One region of the Pseudomonas sp. H1_F01 genome, then DNA from elsewhere that is predicted to be linked to it. Evidence: predicted binding sites of a transcription regulator. Region 1 holds the regulator's gene; the other holds the start of a gene.
The links. The regulator FliA, encoded in region 1, starts transcription of late flagellar genes. The targets are predictions, from matches to a motif close to CTAAAGTTTNNNNNNNNNNNGCCGNTAA.
Positions count from the first base shown of each region.

Region 2: a site for FliA is predicted at 1,701-1,728, ahead of AB4O09_RS10645 (methyl-accepting chemotaxis protein). Genes of this name have one in related genera too.

Region 1 is NZ_CP162823.1:5,037,069-5,041,488, reverse strand. Features, by position in the region: gene flhF (flagellar biosynthesis protein FlhF) at 1-1,010, shown strand, start outside; gene fleN (flagellar synthesis regulator FleN) at 1,127-1,957, shown strand; gene fliA (RNA polymerase sigma factor FliA) at 1,954-2,697, shown strand; gene AB4O09_RS22695 (chemotaxis response regulator CheY) at 2,865-3,236, shown strand; gene AB4O09_RS22690 (protein phosphatase CheZ) at 3,255-4,040, shown strand; gene AB4O09_RS22685 (chemotaxis protein CheA) at 4,071-4,420, shown strand, end outside.
Region 2 is NZ_CP162823.1:2,318,458-2,322,877, forward strand. Features, by position in the region: gene AB4O09_RS10640 (Na+/H+ antiporter family protein) at 226-1,542, shown strand; gene AB4O09_RS10645 (methyl-accepting chemotaxis protein) at 1,770-3,449, shown strand; gene trhP (prephenate-dependent tRNA uridine(34) hydroxylase TrhP) at 3,693-4,420, opposite strand, start outside.

The sequences.
Region 1 (4,420 bases):
TCGAGCAGGCCCACGCCGAACCGCGTCGTCCTGAGCCGGCGCCCGCGGCGCCTGCCCGGGGTGTCGATCCGCGCGCCCTGGACTCGATGCGCTTTGAACTCAACAGCCTGCGCGAGCTGATGGAAGTCCAGCTCGGCTCCCTGGCCTGGAACCAGCTGCAAGGCAGCCGTCCAGCCCAGGCCAACCTGTGGCGTCGCCTGCAACGCATCGGCCTGTCCGGCCCGTTGTCCCGGGACCTGCTGGCGCTGATCAATGGTATCGAAGAGCCTCGCCAGGCCTGGCGCATGTTGCTGGCGCACCTGGCGCGGATGATCGCGACCCCGGAAGTCGAGCCGCTGGAAGAAGGCGGGGTAATTGCCATGGTCGGTCCTGCCGGCATGGGCAAGACCACCACCCTGGCCAAGCTCGCCGCCCGTTATGTACTCAAGTACGGCGCCCAGAGCATTGCCCTGGTGAGCATGGACAGTTTCCGCATCGGTGCCCAGGAGCAACTCAAGACCCTCGGCCGGATCCTCAATGTGTCGGTGACCCATGTGGATCCGGGCCAGTCCCTGGCCCAGGCGCTGGAGCCGCTGCTGCGCAAACGCGTCGTGCTGATCGATACCGCAGGCCTGCAAGCCAGCGATCCAGCCCTGCGCATGCAGCTCGAAAGCCTGGCCGGACGCGGTATCAAGTCAAAAAATTATCTCGTGTTGGCAACCACCAGCCAGAAACAGGTTCTAACCGCCGCATACCACAGCTACAAACGCTGCGGGCTGGCCGGCTGCATCCTGACTAAGCTGGACGAAACGGCAAGCCTGGGCGAGGTGTTGAGCCTGGCGATCGGTCATGAATTACCGGTGGCCTACCTGACCGACGGGCCGCGGATCCCGGATGATTTGCATCTGCCGCGCCGTCATCAACTGGTCAGTCGTGCCGTGAGTGTGCAAATGCAGGAAGAACCCAGCGAAGAAGCCATGGCTGATATGTTCGCTGATATCTACCACAGCCCGACCAAGCAGGTCGGCTGAGGTAATCATGAATATTTTTTGTACCTACATCGATGGTCTGCCATGCATTGTTCCGTATGCGAACGCGCAGCCAGTAATGTGGCCTCCGTCTAAGTAAGACAAGGTAAAGAACGAACATGGGCAGCATGCATCCCGTACAGGTGATCGCGGTGACCGGCGGCAAAGGTGGCGTCGGGAAGACTAACGTGTCAGTGAACTTGTCCCTGGCTCTGGCAGAGCTTGGCCGACGGGTCATGCTGCTGGACGCCGACCTGGGCCTGGCGAACGTCGACGTGTTGTTGGGGCTTACACCCAAACGCACGCTGGCGGACGTGATTGAAGGGCGCTGTGAGCTGCGTGACGTGTTGTTGCAGGGGCCGGGCGGGATTCGCATCGTGCCGGCTGCCTCAGGCACCCAGAGCATGGTTCACCTGACCCCGGCCCAGCACGCGGGCCTGATCCAGGCTTTCAGCGACATCGGCGACAACCTCGATGTGCTGGTGATCGACACCGCAGCCGGTATCGGTGACTCGGTCGTCAGTTTCGTCCGCGCGGCCCAGGAAGTGCTGCTGGTGGTCTGCGACGAACCGACGTCCATCACCGACGCCTATGCCCTGATCAAGTTGCTTAACCGCGACTATGGCATGAACCGCTTCCGCGTCCTGGCCAACATGGCCCAGAGCCCGCAGGAAGGACGCAACCTGTTCGCCAAGTTGACAAAGGTCACGGATCGCTTCCTGGACGTCGCCCTACAATACGTCGGCGCAGTGCCTTACGACGAAAGCGTACGCAAGGCCGTCCAGAAGCAACGTGCCGTTTATGAAGCCTTTCCACGCTCCAAATGCGCGCTGGCGTTCAAGGCCATCGCCCAGAAGGTCGATACCTGGCCACTGCCGGCCAACCCTCGCGGGCATCTGGAATTTTTCGTCGAGCGTCTTGTGCAACAAACAGCAGGGCCCGTGCTATGACAGCCAGCGGTTACAACCATCTCTATAAAAAATCGGCACGGGACGCCCAATACGAATTGATCGAGCGTTACGCGCCACTGGTCAAGCGTATCGCCTATCACTTGCTGGCGCGGTTGCCGGCCAGTGTCCAGGTTGAAGACTTGATCCAGGCGGGCATGATCGGCCTGCTCGAAGTGTCGAACAAATACGACGCGAGCAAGGGCGCGAGTTTCGAGACGTATGCCGGTATTCGCATTCGCGGTGCCATGCTCGATGAAGTCCGCAAGGGCGATTGGGCGCCGCGTTCGGTACACCGCAATACCCGCATGGTCAGTGATGCAATTCGGGCAATTGAAGCTAAAACCGGGCGTGACGCTAAAGATCACGAGGTTGCGGCCGAACTCCAGTTGAGTCTCGACGATTATTACGGGATTTTGAACGATACCTTGGGCAGCCGCCTGTTCAGTTTCGACGACCTGTTGCAGGACGGCGAACATGAAGGGCTGCACGAGGATAACGCGAGTGCTCACATGGAGCCGTCGCGTGACCTGGAAGATGAACGTTTCCAGAGCGCGCTGGCGGAAGCGATTGCCAATTTGCCGGAGCGTGAGCGGCTGGTCTTGGCGCTGTACTACGACGAAGAGCTGAACCTCAAGGAAATCGGTGAGGTCCTGGGGGTCAGCGAATCGCGGGTCAGCCAGTTACACAGCCAGTGCGCGGCCCGTTTGCGGGGGCGTTTGGGGGAGTGGCGAGCGCGTTGACAGGCAGTGTGGGGACACTGCGAACGAGGCTGGCCTGGCAGGTGCTGTGCCAGTCTCCATCCGTGGTGCTCCAGACCGTTGTCGAGTGTTGTGCCGGATTGATTGAAATGGCGCGTCCAGGTGCTGGGCGCGTTTAAGACTGCTTGGAGGTCGAATTGGACAAGAACATGAAAATCCTCATCGTTGATGACTTCTCAACGATGCGGCGGATCATAAAAAACCTGTTGCGTGACCTTGGGTTCACCAACACGGCCGAAGCAGATGACGGGACCACTGCGCTCCCGATGTTGCACAGTGGCAACTTCGATTTTCTGGTCACCGACTGGAACATGCCGGGCATGACCGGTATCGACCTGTTGCGCCAGGTGCGTGCCGACGAAAAACTCAAGCATCTTCCGGTGCTGATGGTCACTGCCGAAGCCAAGCGCGAGCAGATCATCGAAGCGGCCCAGGCCGGTGTAAACGGCTATGTGGTCAAACCCTTCACGGCCCAGGCGTTGAAAGAGAAGATTGAAAAAATCTTCGAACGCATCGGTTAACGGCGCCACGGGGGAGCTATGGATAACGAATCTTCAATGGGTGATTTCGAATCGACCCTGAAAAAACATGCCCGCGAACTGGTCGACAGCCTTGAAAAAGGTCGTTTTGGCGATGCGGTTCAAATGATCCATGAGCTCAACCAGACCCGTGACCGCGGTCTGTATCAGGAGGTGGGCAAGCTCACGCGTGAATTGCACAGCGCGATTGTCAATTTCCAGATCGACCCGAATATGCCGCAGGCCGAGGAAGTCTCGCAGATCACCGACGCCACCGAGCGTCTGGGTTATGTGGTCAAGCTGACCGAGGCCGCGGCCAACCGCACCATGGACCTGGTGGAAAGCGCAACGCCCCTGGTCAACGGCCTGAGCGAAGAAGCCCAGGCCTTGAGCACCGACTGGGGTCGGTTCATGCGGCGCGAAGTCGGCGCCGAAGAGTTTCGGGAGTTGGCCCGTCGGGTCGACGGTTTCCTGGCGCGCAGCAGCACCGAGAACCGCGCGGTGGCAAGCAACCTCAACGATATTCTGCTGGCTCAGGACTATCAGGACCTGACCGGCCAGGTGATCAAGCGTGTGACCCAACTGGTCACCGAAGTGGAAAGTAACCTGCTCAAACTGGTGTTGATGGCCAGCCAGGTAGACCGCTTTGCAGGCATCGAACACGACCGTGAAGCGATGCTTGCTGAAAAAGATCCACAAAAACATCTCTCTCAGGGTGAAGGTCCGCAGATTCATGCCGATAAAAGAGAAGACGTTATGTCCGGTCAGGACGATGTGGACGATTTGCTGTCCAGCCTTGGATTCTGAGTTTTAGCCCTGTTTTAGGAGCAGCCATTAATGAGCTTCGGCGCCGATGAAGAGATCCTTCAGGATTTCCTGGTTGAGGCCGGCGAGATTCTAGAGCAACTGTCCGAACAGCTGGTCGAGCTGGAAAGCCGACCAGATGATGCGGATCTGCTCAATGCAATTTTTCGCGGTTTCCACACTGTAAAAGGAGGCGCCGGCTTCCTCCAGCTCAACGAGCTAGTGGAGTGCTGTCACATTGCCGAAAACGTGTTCGACATCCTGCGCAAGGGTGAGCGTCGCGTTGATTCGGAACTGATGGACGTGGTGCTTGAAGCGCTGGATGCGGTCAACAGCATGTTCAGCGAAGTGCGTGAGCGCTCGCCGATCACCGCTGCCACGCC
Region 2 (4,420 bases), 2.7 Mb from region 1:
AACCTGTGGGAGCAAGCTTGCTCGCGATAGCATTTTTAAAGCCAGCACAGGTGTTGTAGGTGACAACGTCATCGCGAGCAAGCTTTGCTCCCACAAATCCCCCTCATACAGGGGGGCGAGACTTGAAAACCCGCCCCACGGCCCTTGCAGCTTGCCGCCGCTTGCTGCAAAGTCGCGACCTTTTTGTCCGGTGGCTTTCCATCGCTGTGCTTTGAGGTAATGATGATAAATGCAGTAATTGCCGCGGTTGGCGTCATGCTGGTGCTCAGCCTGGCCCGCGTGCATGTGGTGATCGCGCTGATTATCGGTGCGTTGGTGGGTGGCCTGACGGGTGGCCTGGGAATCGAGGCAACGCTCAAGGCGTTCAACGCCGGCCTGGGTGGCGGTGCGACAGTGGCGTTGTCCTACGCCTTGCTCGGTGCCTTCGCCGTGGCGATTGCCAAGTCCGGCATGGCCCATGCCCTGGCGGACAAAGCCCTGGCCCTGGTGGATCGCCAGGATGCCGCGGGTGGCACGGGCGTCAAATGGGTGTTGATCGGTCTGCTGGGAACGGTCGCGATCGCCTCCCAGAACATTTTGCCAATCCACATCGCCTTCATCCCGCTGCTGGTGCCACCGCTGCTCTATGTGCTGACCAAGTTGCAGTTGGACCGCCGGTTGATCGCCTGCGTCATGACCTTCGGCCTGATCACGCCCTACATGTTCCTGCCGGTGGGCTTCGGCAATATCTTCCTCAACGAAATCCTCCTGGCCAACATCGCCCGCAGCGGTGTGGACGTCAGCGGCATCAACGTCACCCATGCCATGGGCATTCCGGCGTTGGGCATGGTGTTTGGCTTGCTGCTGTCGTTGTTCTCCTACCGCAAGAAGCGCGTCTACGACCTGAAGAAGATTGCCCGGGTCGAGCAAGTGGCTGTGCGCTATAACCCGCTGAGCCTGATGGTGGCCGGGCTGGCGGTGGCGGCGGCGTTCGCGGTGCAGTTGCTGGTGGACTCGATGATCATCGGTGCCCTGGTCGGGTTCCTGATTTTCTCGCTGTCGGGGGTGGTGCGCTGGCGCGAGACTGACGACCTGTTCACCGAAGGCATGAAGATGATGGCGATGATCGGCTTCATCATGATCGCGGCCTCAGGCTTCGCCGAAGTGATGAAGGCCACCGGTGAAGTCCAGAGCCTGGTGGAGTCTTCGGCGGCCTGGATTGGCCACAACAAGGGCATTGGCGCGCTGATGATGTTGCTGGTGGGGCTGCTGGTAACCATGGGCATCGGCTCGTCGTTTTCCACGGTGCCGATCCTGGCGACGATTTTCGTGCCGCTGTGCCTGCAACTGGGCTTCAGCCCGCTGGCGATCGTCTGCATCGTCGGCACTGCCGGCGCCCTGGGCGATGCCGGCTCGCCAGCCTCGGACTCGACCCTGGGCCCGACCTCGGGCCTGAACATCGACGGCCAGCACCATCACATCTGGGACACCGTGGTCCCGACCTTCATCCACTACAACCTGCCGCTGCTGGTGTTTGGTTGGGTGGCGGCGATGGTCTTGTAACCTCAATACCGAGTTACCTCAATCGCGAGCAAGCTCGCTCCCACAGTGGATCGGTGTGAACACAAGAGTTGTGGACACCACCAATCCCTGTGGGAGCGAGCTTGCTCGCGAAGGGGCCCTCAAGATCGACCCTTCTCTTAGACCCTGTTCACCTTGTCCTACAGTTTTGCCGCGCGGTGCCGTTAATACAGCTAACCACGCCAATAACACCAACAAGAGTGAACAGCATGCGCCTGAGCCTGAAGGCTAAAGTCCTGTCCCTTGCGATACTGCCGGTATTGCTGTCCGCCGTGATCATCAGCCTGACCACGGCTTTCATCTTGAAGGAGCAAGCTAGCAAAGAGGTCCAGCAAACCCGCGAGCGCCTGCTCAGCGAGGCCAAGGCCACGCTGCAGAACTACGTAGCGGTGGGCCTGACCGCCATCAAGCCGCTCTACGATGCCGCTGCGCCTGGCGATAATGAAGCGCGCGCCCAGGCGATCAAGCTGCTGTCGAACATCAGCTACGGCAAGGATGGCTATTTCTTCGGCTACGACTCCGAGACCATTCGTCTGTTCAAGGCCAACAGCCCCGATGGCGTTGGCAAGAGTTTCAAGGACAACCGCGACCCGAACGGTGTCTACGTCAACCGCGACCTGGTGAAAGTCGCCAAGGACGGGACTCACTACCTCGAATACAGCTCGCCGTTGCCCGGCAGCAAAGACCTGGTGCCCAAACTTGGCTACACCGAATACCTGTCCAAGTGGGACCTGGCAGTCGGTAGCTCGGTCAACCTGGACGGCATCGAAGCCCAGGTCGCGCTGGTGGAAACCAAGGTCCACGATCGCCTGCAAGGCGTGATATTGAGCATCGTCGGGATCGCCGCGGTGGTGTTGCTGGTGATTGCGGTGGTGGGCCTGGTGCTCGCCAACACGATCCTGCGGCCGCTGCACCTGATGAAAGACAATCTCGACGACATCGCCGCGGGCGAGGGCGACCTGACCCGTCGGCTGACCATCACCAGCCAGGACGAGCTCGGCCAACTGGCCGGTTCGTTCAACCGCTTCGTCGACAAGATCCACGGCCTGGTGCGGCAGATCACCGACATGACCTCGCAACTGACCGGCCTGGTGACGCAAGTCTCCGAGCAGGCCCAGCGCTCCGAGCAGGCCATGGAACGCCAGCGCCACGAAACCGATCAGGTCGCCACGGCGATCAACGAGATGTCCTCGGCTGCCCAGGAAGTCGCCCGCAGCGCCCAGGGCGCCGCCGTCGCGGCCCAGCAGACCGACGAGGAAGGACAATCGGCCAAGCGCGTGGTGGCCGGCAGCATCCAGCAGATTCATGCGTTGGTGAACGATATCCGCAGCAGTGGCGTGTCCCTGGACAGCCTGCAGCAGGACGTGGCTTCGATTGTCAGCGTGCTTGGGGTGATTCGTTCGATTGCCGAGCAGACCAACCTGCTGGCTCTCAACGCCGCCATCGAGGCCGCGCGTGCCGGCGAGGCGGGGCGTGGGTTTGCGGTGGTGGCCGATGAAGTGCGGGCCCTGGCCAGCCGGACCCAGCAGAGCACCCAGGAAATCCAGGGCATGATCGATCGCTTGCAATCAGGCACTCATGCGGCGGTGGAAGCGATGCGCCGTTCCAGTGAGGCTGGCGAGGGCACTTCGGAACGGGCCAACGAGGCGGGTGCCTCCCTGGACACCATGGCGCAGTTGATCGGCACCATCAACTCGATGAACGCCCAGATCGCCAGCGCTGCCGAAGAACAGACCGCGGTGGCCGAGGAAATCAACCGCAGCGTGCATCAGATCGCCGTGGCCGTGGACAGCGTCGCCGACGAAACCCAACTCGGCGCCCAGACCTCCCGCAGCCTGGCCGACCTGGGCCAGCGCCTGGGCAAGCTGGTAGGACAGTTCCGGATCTGATCCCATCGCGGCAGGAGCTGCCGAAGGCTGCGATCTTTTGCTCTCGATCCAGATGTTTTCACCTGGGCAACCGGGTCTTATCGAGAAAGAAGGATCGCAGCCTTCGGCAGTTTCTGCCGTGCTTCACAGGTGCAAACCGCTACAAAACCCTGTGGGAGCGAGCTTGCTCGCGATAGCGTTGGATCAGCCAACATTCATTTGGCAGACGCACCGCCATCGCGAGCAAGCTCACTCCCACAGGGGCTATGGCTCACGCACATCGCGCATCAACAACCCAAACCGCAGATCCACCGCATCCGGAATCGGCACGTACACCACGTGCCCATCCCCCGGTGCCACCTCGATGCCCTGGCCTTTGACGTTCTGCAACTGATGCAGGTCGAAGTGGAAATTACCCTTGGGGGTCATCAGTTCCATGTGATCGCCCAGGCCAAAGCGGTTCTTCACCCGTACTTCGGCCAGGCGTTCGCGCCGTTCGCCGGTCAGTTCGCCGACGAACTGCTGGCGCTCCGACACCGAACTGCCGTTCTGGTAGTTCTGGTATTCGTCGTGCACATGGCGCCTTAGAAAACCTTCGGTGTAGCCGCGCTGGGCCAGGGACTCCAGGTCGGTCATCAGGTTGCGATCAAATTCCCGGCCGGCCACCGCGTCATCGATGGCCTGGCGATACACCTGGGTGGTGCGCGCGCAATAGAAGTGCGACTTGGTCCGCCCTTCGATCTTCAGCGAATGCACGCCCATGCGCGCCAGGCGCTCGACGTGCTGCACGGCTCGCAGGTCCTTGGCATTCATGATGTAGGTGCCGTGCTCGTCCTCGAAGGCCGGCATGGATTCTCCCGGGCGGTTGGCTTCCTGAAGCAAAAACACCTGGTCGGTGGGCGCGCCAAGGCCCAGGGTCGGCTCGGGTTGATAGGTCTGCACGATGTCGCCCACAGCGTTTTCCACCGCCGGTTGCGCCGAATATTTCCAGC